3 regions of the Microbacterium sp. W4I20 genome follow, and region 1 is predicted to be linked to each of the others. Evidence: predicted binding sites of a transcription regulator. Region 1 holds the regulator's gene; each other region holds the start of a gene.
The links. Region 1 encodes LexA, which represses DNA repair genes until DNA is damaged. Its sites were predicted from a motif close to TCGAACANNTGTTCGA; they were not measured.
Positions count from the first base shown of each region.

Region 1 (3,271 bases):
ACGCACCATACGCCCGGTGTCGTGGTCGCACTGTTGCCCGAGAGCAGCACGCGTGAGCCCGAGACGTCGTCGACGCTGACGTGGCCGTCGCAGGGCACCTCGAGTCGACGGGTGCTGCCGTCGGTCGCGATCACGACGACCTCGTCGCGCCCGTTCGTGCGGACGGCGACGATCCTCCCGTCGGCGACCGGCTGGTACCAGCGGTTGCCGAGCACCCACAGGCCGTAGCCGGTGTCCGCGTCGGTGGCGGTGAGCGCCTCCGGCGCGCCTCGGGGTGTCAGGCCGTCGAGCGACAGCCGCTGCAGCTGCCAGCGGCCGGACGGGTCGTCGGCGAACACGATCTCGGCGCCGCTCACCCACTCCGGCTGCAGGGCCGCTGTCGTGGCGACCGGGGCGAACGTCTGGCCGTCGACCGACGCGATCGACAGGAGTGCGCTCTCCCACGGCATCCGCACGCCGCTCCATTCGACCCACGCGATGCGAGTCGCGTCCGGGGAGAGCGCGGGGTGCGCGAAGAAGGCACTGCCCTGCACGAACACCCGGATGGCCGCAGCATCGTCGGAGGCCGAACCGTCGACAGGGATCTCGACGATCGCGCGGCGGTGCGGCTCGGCCTGGAGATCCTCGCGCACAGCGAGCAGACGCCCCTGTTGCACCCGGAGTCCGCCGTGCGCGGGGCCTGGGGGAGTGAGCGGCACGGGGACTCCGCCGCGTTTCAGGCGGTACACCCGCTGATCCCCGCCGTCGACGAAGAAGAGGGTTCCGTCGGCATCCGCCGTCCACGCGCCGCCGCCGTACTCATGGACGCGGGATCGCGCGCTCCACGGCGCAGCGAGGACCTCGGTGCCCGCGGAACTGCGCACCGTCACCCGGCCGCCCTCGGCGGGAACCGATTCGCCCCACCAGATCTCGGAGCCGACGAACCGCGAGCCGTCGATCCGAGGAGCGGATGCCGCCACCGACGCGGCGGAGAACGGAGAGGGCCAGGAACCGAACGGCATCGACATGGTTCGAGCCTAGGCGCGGGTCGACGTCCCTTCGAGCCTGGGCGGATGCCGGAGGAGCCGCTCAGACGGCGCGGAGCACCGCCACGACCTTGCCGAGCACGGTGGCCTCGTCGCCGAGGATCGGCTCGAACGCGGAGTTGCGCGGCAGCAGCCAGGTGTGACCGTCCCGCCGGCGGAAGGTCTTGACGGTGGCCTCGTCGTCGAGCATCGCCGCGACGATCTCGCCGTTCTCGGCGCTGTTCTGCGAGCGGATGACGACCCAGTCGCCGTCGCAGATGGCCGCGTCGATCATCGACTCGCCCTGGACCTTGAGCATGAAGAGGTCCCCCTTGCCGACGAGCTGGCGGGGGAGAGGGAAGATCTCCTCGACCTGCTGCTCGGCCGTGATGGGAACACCGGCGGCGATGCGACCGACGAGCGGCACGAGTGCGGCGTCGCCGACCGGGGTGGCGATGTCGGCGGGGTTCTCGCCGCTGGTGCCGGGAAGATCGATCAGCACCTCCATCGCGCGGGTCTTGCCCGGATCACGGCGCAGGTAGCCGCTGAGCTCGAGCTGTCCGAGCTGGTGGGTGACGCTGGAGAGAGACTTCAGCCCCACGGCGTCGCCGATCTCGCGCATGCTCGGCGGGTAGCCGTGATGCGCGATGGAGGTCTGGATTACCTCCAGGATCGCCATCTGCTTCGGGCTCAGGCTCTTCCGACGGCGCGTCCGAGGGGCCTCCTGCTCCGGGGCTGAGTTCTCGCTCATGGTGCTCCTTCAGTACGCGATCCGACGTTCCTCTTCGAATGTCGGAGGCCCGTGGTGGGGTGTTCTTATCGAAACCGTATCCGAGAATCGCGCCGATCTGGAAGATCTGTTCGAGCGTGTCGGCAGATTCTCTGATCCGATTTCGAAGAACGGTTGACAGATGTTCGAACTCGAAGATATCTTCGGAACGTAGCTTCGCATCCACGGCTCCCGGCCGAGACGTGAATGCGAACGCTACGCCAACTTCCCCGCCGGCTGACGTCGACGGGACAGGGGTAAGGAGCCCGACATGAGCAGCATCAGCTTCAGCACCGCAGTGGTCATCCCGGCACGCCCGGCGACGCGCTCACGGCTGCGACTGACGGCTCGTGGGCGCTCCGTGCTGCTGGGCCTCGCGGCTGTCCCTCTGGCCGTCGGCATCGCGTTCGCCGCGATCGGTGGCGGCAACGCCATCGCCTCGGGCGACGACGTCGCAATCGCCAGCTTCGAGACGGTCACGGTTCTGCCGGGTGACACGCTGTGGTCGATCGCCACCTCCATCGCTCCCGCCGCCGATCCTCGTGAGGTCATCGGCGAGATCAGCCGCCTCAACATGCTCCGCGGCGGAGAACTGCAGATCGGTCAAGAACTCGCCATCCCCGCGCAGTTCGCCGACTGACGTCACGCGGGCGGCTCGCGGCCTAGCATTGAACGGTGACCTCTTCACTCGACGACCTTCCGCTCCGCGACGATCTGCGCGGTCTCACTCCGTATGGCGCGCCGCAGGCGCCGCTGCCGATCGCGCTCAACGTGAATGAGAACACGCATCCGGTGCCGGATGCCGTGGCGAGCGACATCCTCGATGACATCGCCGTCGCTCTCCGCGACGTGAATCGCTACCCCGACCGCGAGTTCACCACCCTGCGCGAGGGGTTCGCCGAGTATCTCGGCCACGGCCTTTCAGCGGACCAGATCTGGGCCGGGAACGGTTCCAACGAGGTGCTCCAGCACATCCTGCAGGCGTTCGGCGGACCAGGACGCACGGCGTTCAGCTTCGCGCCGACCTATTCGATGTACCCGCTGATCGCCCAGGGGACCGGAGCTCGCTGGGTCGCCGGCACCCGGCAGCCCGACTACACGATCACCCCGGAGGAGGCGGCTGCCCAGGTGCGTGCCGTCGACCCCGATGTGATCCTGCTGTGCTCGCCGAACAACCCGACCGGTACACCGCTCGGGCTCGACGTCGTCGAGGCGGTGTACGACGCGGCGCGCGGCATCGTCGTCGTGGACGAGGCGTATCAGGAGTTCGCACCGCGAGAGGCGGCATCCGCACTGACCCTCCTCGACGGACGCCCCCGCCTGGCGGTCTCGCGCACCATGAGCAAGGCCTTCGCCTTCGCGGGAGCGCGTGTCGGGTATCTGGCGGCAGATCCTGCCTTCATCGACGCGCTCCGCCTCGTCCGCCTGCCCTACCACCTGAGCGCACTCACGCAGGCGGCCGCCGTCGCGGCCCTGCGCAATTCCGACGTGATGCTCG
Region 1 is NZ_JAUSYB010000001.1:4,139,502-4,142,772, forward strand. It holds gene QFZ21_RS20150 (prolyl oligopeptidase family serine peptidase) at 1-1,007, opposite strand, end outside; gene lexA (transcriptional repressor LexA) at 1,069-1,755, opposite strand; gene QFZ21_RS20160 (LysM peptidoglycan-binding domain-containing protein) at 2,045-2,413, shown strand; gene QFZ21_RS20165 (histidinol-phosphate transaminase) at 2,449-3,271, shown strand, end outside.

Region 2 (3,271 bases), 110 kb from region 1:
GCTCGTGGACCCGCCGGTCGCCGCGGCCACGTTGTGGTCGACGTCGCATTTTCGTGCCACGAGGCCGCAGGTCGGGAAGCGGCACCGCTGGTCTCGGGCTCGGAGATGTCGTCGGAGTTGTTCACTGGGCCGGTAGCGATCCACCGAGAGCATGGCGCCGCTGGTCGGGTGCGTGAAGACCCGATCCCAACCGGCCGCGGAGCCGGCGAAGAAGCGTGCGGTGGCGATGTCGATCGGCATCTCGCCGTCGAGCTCGGCCGGAGGCGAATCGCATCCGTCCCCGACCGCGTCCTCGCCGTCTCTCAGTGAGGACGCGGGCACCGTGACCTCCACCCGGGCCCGGATCTCCCCGAGCAACCCGTCATCGGTGTCATGCCCGGCCGGACTCCACGGTGAGAACGAGGTCGGCCAACAGGTCAGCGCGCAACTGGTCGATCGTGCGTTCATCGCCGACGGCGCCGGATTCCTTCGCTGCCTTGCCGTTCTCCTCTTTCACGGCGTGCGCCATCTGAGAGAGCCGATCGAACATGCCGTGCACGAGCGCCGCCGGACCGTGCATGCCGATCTCGGCCATGCCGTCATCGCGATCCTTCATCCACACTCGCCGCTTCTCGCGCGCCGTGCGATGCCGCTCGGTCACCGAGCGCTTCTGGTACTTCTCCGCGATCCGTCGGGCGGTACGGCGTAGACGGTTGGGCGACTCGACGGTCGCGGCTTCGATGGCCTCCGCGGCGTAGGCCGCGCGATCCGCCTCATCGTCGAGATGAGCGCCGGCGTCGACGATCACACGCGAATGAGCGGCGCTGATGCGCCCGGCGCCCTGTGCGTGCCAGACAGAGGGGAAGCGGTCGACCAGCCACGACGCCTCGGACATGCGTCGCTCGACCGTGCGGTCGCTCATGCGCTGGATCGCCCCGATCTCGGCAGCGACCGAACGGATCGTCATGTCGCCACCGTCGGGGTGCCGCGCCTCCTGGGCGATGTCGATGGCCAGCCGTCCGGCGAGAGCCAGAAGCCCATCGCGCGCCGCCTGCATGCTGCTCAGTGTCGCCTCGGCCGCGGCCAGCGACTCGACCAGATCGGCGAGTATCGCCATCTGAGAGTCCGTCGCATCGACCATCGCTTCCATGACTTCAGTACATCATCGAGCACCGACATTCGAAGATTTCTTCGACGTCGAATCGCTATATGGATGCCGCCCGCGCGGCGAGATCGCCTGACGAGCTGTGCATCGCCTGACGCGCCGCGCTAGTCCCAGATCGGGTCGTCGGGGTCGGGGGAGTCCGTGCCGTCGGCGTCGGTCATGATGCGCGCTTCAGCGATCCATGACGTCAGCCGATCGTCGTGGAGCATATGCGGTCGCGGTGTGCCGAGAAGATCGGGAGTCGTCACGATGTCCAGCGGTTCATCGCTCGCGAAGACGACGACGTTGTTGAGCGGTCCTTCCTCGTCGGTCGGGTCTGCGTCGAGAACGACGGCGACGTGCTCGAACACCGTGCTCAGGGTGGCCGCCTGCCGCCGCGAGTACTCGAACGGGTGCCCGTCGAGCAGGTTGACTGCGACGACACCGTCGCCTGCGGAGCGTGCCGCGACCCGGCGGTAGAACTCCTGGCTGGCCACACGGTGTCGGATGAAGGCGGCATCCCACAGATCGACGACGGTGAAGCGCGCCTCCACCCAATCGGTGTCGACGGCGGTGGCGCCCGTGGCTGCGCCGCCGAGTCCGGGAGAAGGGGATCGTCCCTCGCCGGGGAACTCCGCGTCTGCGATCGCCCGCGCATCGCCGAAGACGACTCGCACGTCGGCGCCTGCGGGAAGAGGCAGCGCCTCGATCACTGCGGCATAGAGAGCGGGCTCGAACTCGACCACGAGTTGAGGCGACCCGGCACGGGTGGCCTCGACGTAGCGGGCGAGCGTGAGTGCTCCGGCCCCCAGGTGCACGGTGAACAACGGCGCACCGGGCTCGGCTGCGGCATCGATCGCCCGGGCGATGTGCTGGATGTAGGGGTATTCCAGTGAGGTGGGCTCAGTCATCGAGACCACGGACTGCGGAATCCCATCGACGCTGAGCTCGTAGCGACCGGGTCGGCTCTTCGACTCCACCAGCTTCGCCTTGTGATTGTCGAGCGAGAGCGAGAAGACCCGGCGATTCCTTGGCACCCGTCGATCTTAGGTCGGGCGAGACGGGTCGAAGACGCGACTACCCTGGAGAGGACATGGCACATCTTCTCGGGGCTGAAAGCCTCCACCTCGAATATCCGACCAGGGTCGTCTTCGATTCCGTGACCGTCGGGATCGAGGAGGGCGACCGCATCGGCATCGTCGGCCGCAACGGCGACGGCAAGTCCAGCCTCCTCGGCATGCTGGCGGGAACCAGAGAGCCGAACTCCGGCCGCGTCACCGTGCGCGGCGGCATCCGCATCGGCGTCCTCGACCAGGCCGACACGCTCGCCGACGACGTCACGATCAGTGAAGCCGTGGTCGGCGACACCCCGGAGTACGAGTGGGCGGGCGACGCGCGCGTCCGCGACGTGATCGAAGGGCTCCTGCGCGATCTGCCGTGGGATGCCGAGATCGGCTCGCTCAGCGGTGGTCAGCGGCGTCGGGTCTCGCTCGCGAAGCTTCTTGCCGGCGACTGGGACGTCATCGCCCTCGACGAGCCCACCAACCATCTCGACGTGGAGGCCATCACCTGGCTCGCGGGACACCTGAAGAAGCGGTGGAGCGGCAACTCGGGCGCACTCCTGGTCGTGACCCACGACCGGTGGTTCCTGGATGAGATCTGCACGGAGACCTGGGAGGTGCACGACCGCATCGTCGAGCCCTTCGAGGGCGGCTACGCCGCGTACATCCTGCAGCGCGTCGAGCGCGACCGGATGAACGCCACGATCGAGGCGAAGCGCCAGAACCTCGCCCGCAAGGAGCTTGCGTGGCTCCGCCGCGGTGCTCCCGCCCGCACCGCCAAGCCCAAGTTCCGCATCGACGCGGCGAACGAGCTCATCGCCGACGTGCCGGAGATCCGCGACAAGGTGTCGCTGCAGTCGCTGGCCGTCTCGCGGCTGGGCAAGGACGTCGTCGACCTCCTCGACGTCGGTGTGACGTATCCGAAGACGGATGGCAGCACCCGCGAAGTCCTGCGCGACGTCGAGTGGCGCATCGCGCCGGGGGAGCGCACCGGCATCCTCGGTGTCAACGGCGCGGGCAAGTCGACGCTCCTCGGCCTCATCGCCGGCACCGTCGAGCCCACCGTGGGCCGGGTCAAGCGCGGCAA
Region 2 is NZ_JAUSYB010000001.1:4,034,107-4,037,377, forward strand. It holds gene QFZ21_RS19610 (HNH endonuclease signature motif containing protein) at 1-321, opposite strand, end outside; gene QFZ21_RS19615 (DUF222 domain-containing protein) at 371-1,129, opposite strand; gene QFZ21_RS19620 (spermidine synthase) at 1,249-2,160, opposite strand; gene QFZ21_RS19625 (ABC-F family ATP-binding cassette domain-containing protein) at 2,217-3,271, shown strand, end outside.
Region 2: the regulator LexA is predicted to act here: its motif matches at 1,159-1,174, upstream of QFZ21_RS19615 (DUF222 domain-containing protein).

Region 3 (3,271 bases), 3.4 Mb from region 1:
TGCTCACCGGTGCGGGATTCATCGGCCTCGCGAGCCTCGGGGAACTCCAGTGGTGGATCGTCGCGATCATCCTCGCGCGCGAGTGGGGTATCACGGTCCATCGCCTCATGGTGGCCAGCGAACACGTGGTCGCGGCTGCGTGGATGGGCAAGATCAAGACCGCCGTCCAGGCTGTGGCTCTCGGATGGGCGCTGCTTCCGCTGCACGTCTTCATCGGCCTCGGACCGTGGACGCTGATCACCGCCGTTCTCATGATCATCGTTCTGATCCTCACCGTCGTGAGCGGTATCGACTACGTGATCGCGCAGGTGCGCGGCTCGCGGCAGAAGGCGTGACCGTCACGCCGGCGGCGCGGGTGCTGTCCGCACTCCGCAGCCGAGGGTGGACGCTGGGCGTCGCGGAGTCCCTCACCGGCGGCTCAGTCTGTGCCGAACTCGTGTCGGTTCCCGGGGCATCGGATGTGCTGCTCGGGGGAGTCGTGGCCTACTCGACCCCCGTCAAACACACTCTGCTCGGCGTCGACGACGAGCTGCTGGCACAGCACGGTCCCGTGCACTCCGGCGTGGCCCTGCAGATGGCACAGGGCGTGCGGCGGGCTGTGCGCGTCGACGGCAGGGCGGCAGACGTCGGGATCTCCACCACGGGGATCGCCGGCCCGGACTCGCCCGACGGACAGCCGGTCGGAACGGTCCACCTCGGTCTCGTCACCCCTGAGGGGACTTGGACACGAGAGCTCCACCTCGACGGCGACCGGGCGCATATCCGCGATGAGTCGGTCACAGCCGTGCTCTCTGCGCTCCTCGACGTGATCGGGGAATAGTGGCCGGCACGGCGCGGTTATCCTCGATGTGCTCACATTCAAACCACAGAGTGCAGGGGTAGATTCTGTGCCAGCCAGGGGCGTTAGACTGGCTTTCTCACTGAGGGAGACCTCGGGGTATCGAACGGGGAGGAGGTTCCGATGATTCTTGTACGACAGGAAATCGGCGATGTGCTGAGGGACTTCCGCCTGCAGAAGGGGCGCACGCTCCGGCAGGTCGCAAGCAAGGCTTCCGTCGCGCTGGGCTACCTCAGCGAGGTCGAGCGGGGGCAGAAGGAAGCATCGAGCGAGATCCTCGCGTCGGTCGCGGACGCCCTCGACGTGCCCATCTCCACGATCATGCGCGAGGTCGGCGACCGAATCTCCGTGCTCGAGGGCATTCAGGTGTTCCCCGACGTGGTCCCCGACGATCTGGTCGCATCGATCGAGCCCGAGCTCTCGCTGCACTGACGTCCAGCACGCTCAGGAGACAGTATGCGTCGCAGTGAATTCCTCCGCGCCGTCGAGACGGAGTTCCAGGGGCGCGCGGCGTCGCTGATCAACGACCTCGTCTTGTCCGATCTGGGCAATCGCACGTCGGTCGAGGCGCTGTCCGACGGCGAACCGCCGCGCGACATCTGGCTCGCGCTCTGCACGGAGATGGATGTTCCGGAGAACCGCCGTCACGGCGCAGGCCGTCAGGAGCCGCGGCGGCGCTGACCGCTCATCCACGTTCGAGGTGTGCCGGTTTTCGCTCAGCGAATCGCGGCGTGTCGTCGAAGATGTGTTCGAAGAGCGCGTAGTGTTCTGCACAAGTGGTCACTGAGGTTCGTTCCGCACAATCCGATCGACTGTCCGACTCAATGTCGGTGGTTGCTCCTACGGTGAAGAACAGGCCGAAGAGCCATACGCCTTGTCGGAGAGTTGCTCCCAATCGGAAGCGCCGCGGCAGCCTACAGGCGGCACCACGCGAGCAGAAGGAGCAGACCATGCCATCACCCGCCGACCGCGAGAAGTCCCTCGAGACAGCACTCGCCCAGATCGACCGCCAGTTCGGCAAGGGCTCCGTCATGCGGCTGGGCAGCGATGATCGTGCCCCCGTCGCGGTCATCCCGACCGGCTCCATCGCCCTCGACGTCGCCCTCGGCGTCGGCGGCCTTCCGCGTGGCCGCATCGTGGAGATCTACGGCCCGGAGTCCTCCGGTAAGACGACGCTCACCCTGCACGCCATCGCCAACGCACAGCGCGCCGGCGGCATCGCCGCGTTCATCGATGCCGAGCACGCGCTCGACCCCGACTACGCGGCCAAGCTCGGCGTCGACATCGATGCTCTGCTCGTCTCGCAGCCCGACACCGGTGAGCAGGCTCTCGAGATCGCCGACATGCTCGTGCGTTCCGGAGCGATCGACCTCATCGTCATCGACTCGGTGGCGGCTCTCGTGCCTCGTGCCGAGATCGAGGGCGAGATGGGTGACTCGCACGTGGGTCTGCAGGCGCGCCTCATGTCGCAGGCGCTGCGAAAGCTCACCGGCGGGCTGAACCAGACCAACACCACCATGATCTTCATCAACCAGCTGCGCGAGAAGATCGGCGTGTTCTTCGGTTCTCCCGAGACCACCGCCGGCGGTAAGGCTCTGAAGTTCTACGCCTCGGTGCGACTCGACATCCGCCGGATCGAGACGCTGAAGGACGGCACCGACGCGGTGGGTAACCGCACCAGGGTCAAGGTCGTCAAGAACAAGATGGCTCCGCCCTTCAAGCAGGCCGAGTTCGACATCCTCTACGGCATCGGCATCTCCCGCGAGGGCAGCCTGATCGACTTCGGCGTCGAGCACAGCATCGTGAAGAAGTCCGGTTCGTGGTACACCTACGACGGCGATCAGCTCGGACAGGGCAAGGAGAACGCGCGCACGTTCCTGCTCAACAATCCGGATATCGCTCTGGCCATCGAGACCCAGATCAAGCAGAAGCTCGGTATCGGCGGAGCAATCGCCGCACCGGAAGCGACTGACGAGCTGGCCGAGCGTCGTCCGGCCTGATGAACGACACACGTGGGGGCGATTCGGAACGGATCGCCCCCATCATCCCTCTCTTCGGCAAGAAGGCGTCCTCGACTGACGCGCCGTCCCGGCTGGCCCCTCCCGCTGATGACACGGATCGCGCGAAGGAGACGGATCACGCGGAGAAGGTCGTACCCCGACGCACCGGCGACTCGGGTCTGTGGCGGTCGGCGTGGGACACCGCGAACTCGAACGGCGCCGAGGACTCGGGCGATGCCGGCACTCCGAGCGAGCGTCATCCCGCTCGAGGCGCGGCAGCGCGGGCGGCTGCGTCGGCGCAGGCCGCCTCAGAGCCGTCGACGACCGAGAGGTCCGCGTCGAAGAGCATCGCTCCGCGGTTGCGCGCACTGCGCGGAACGCAGGACGAGGGAGTCGACGCCGAGCAGGGTCCGTCTCGCGAAGAACTCCGCGC
Region 3 is NZ_JAUSYB010000001.1:730,895-734,165, reverse strand. It holds gene pgsA (CDP-diacylglycerol--glycerol-3-phosphate 3-phosphatidyltransferase) at 1-335, shown strand, start outside; gene QFZ21_RS03680 (CinA family protein) at 332-820, shown strand; gene QFZ21_RS03675 (helix-turn-helix domain-containing protein) at 962-1,270, shown strand; gene QFZ21_RS03670 (DUF3046 domain-containing protein) at 1,295-1,519, shown strand; gene recA (recombinase RecA) at 1,789-2,838, shown strand; gene QFZ21_RS03660 (regulatory protein RecX) at 2,838-3,271, shown strand, end outside.
Region 3: the regulator LexA is predicted to act here: its motif matches at 1,576-1,591, upstream of recA (recombinase RecA).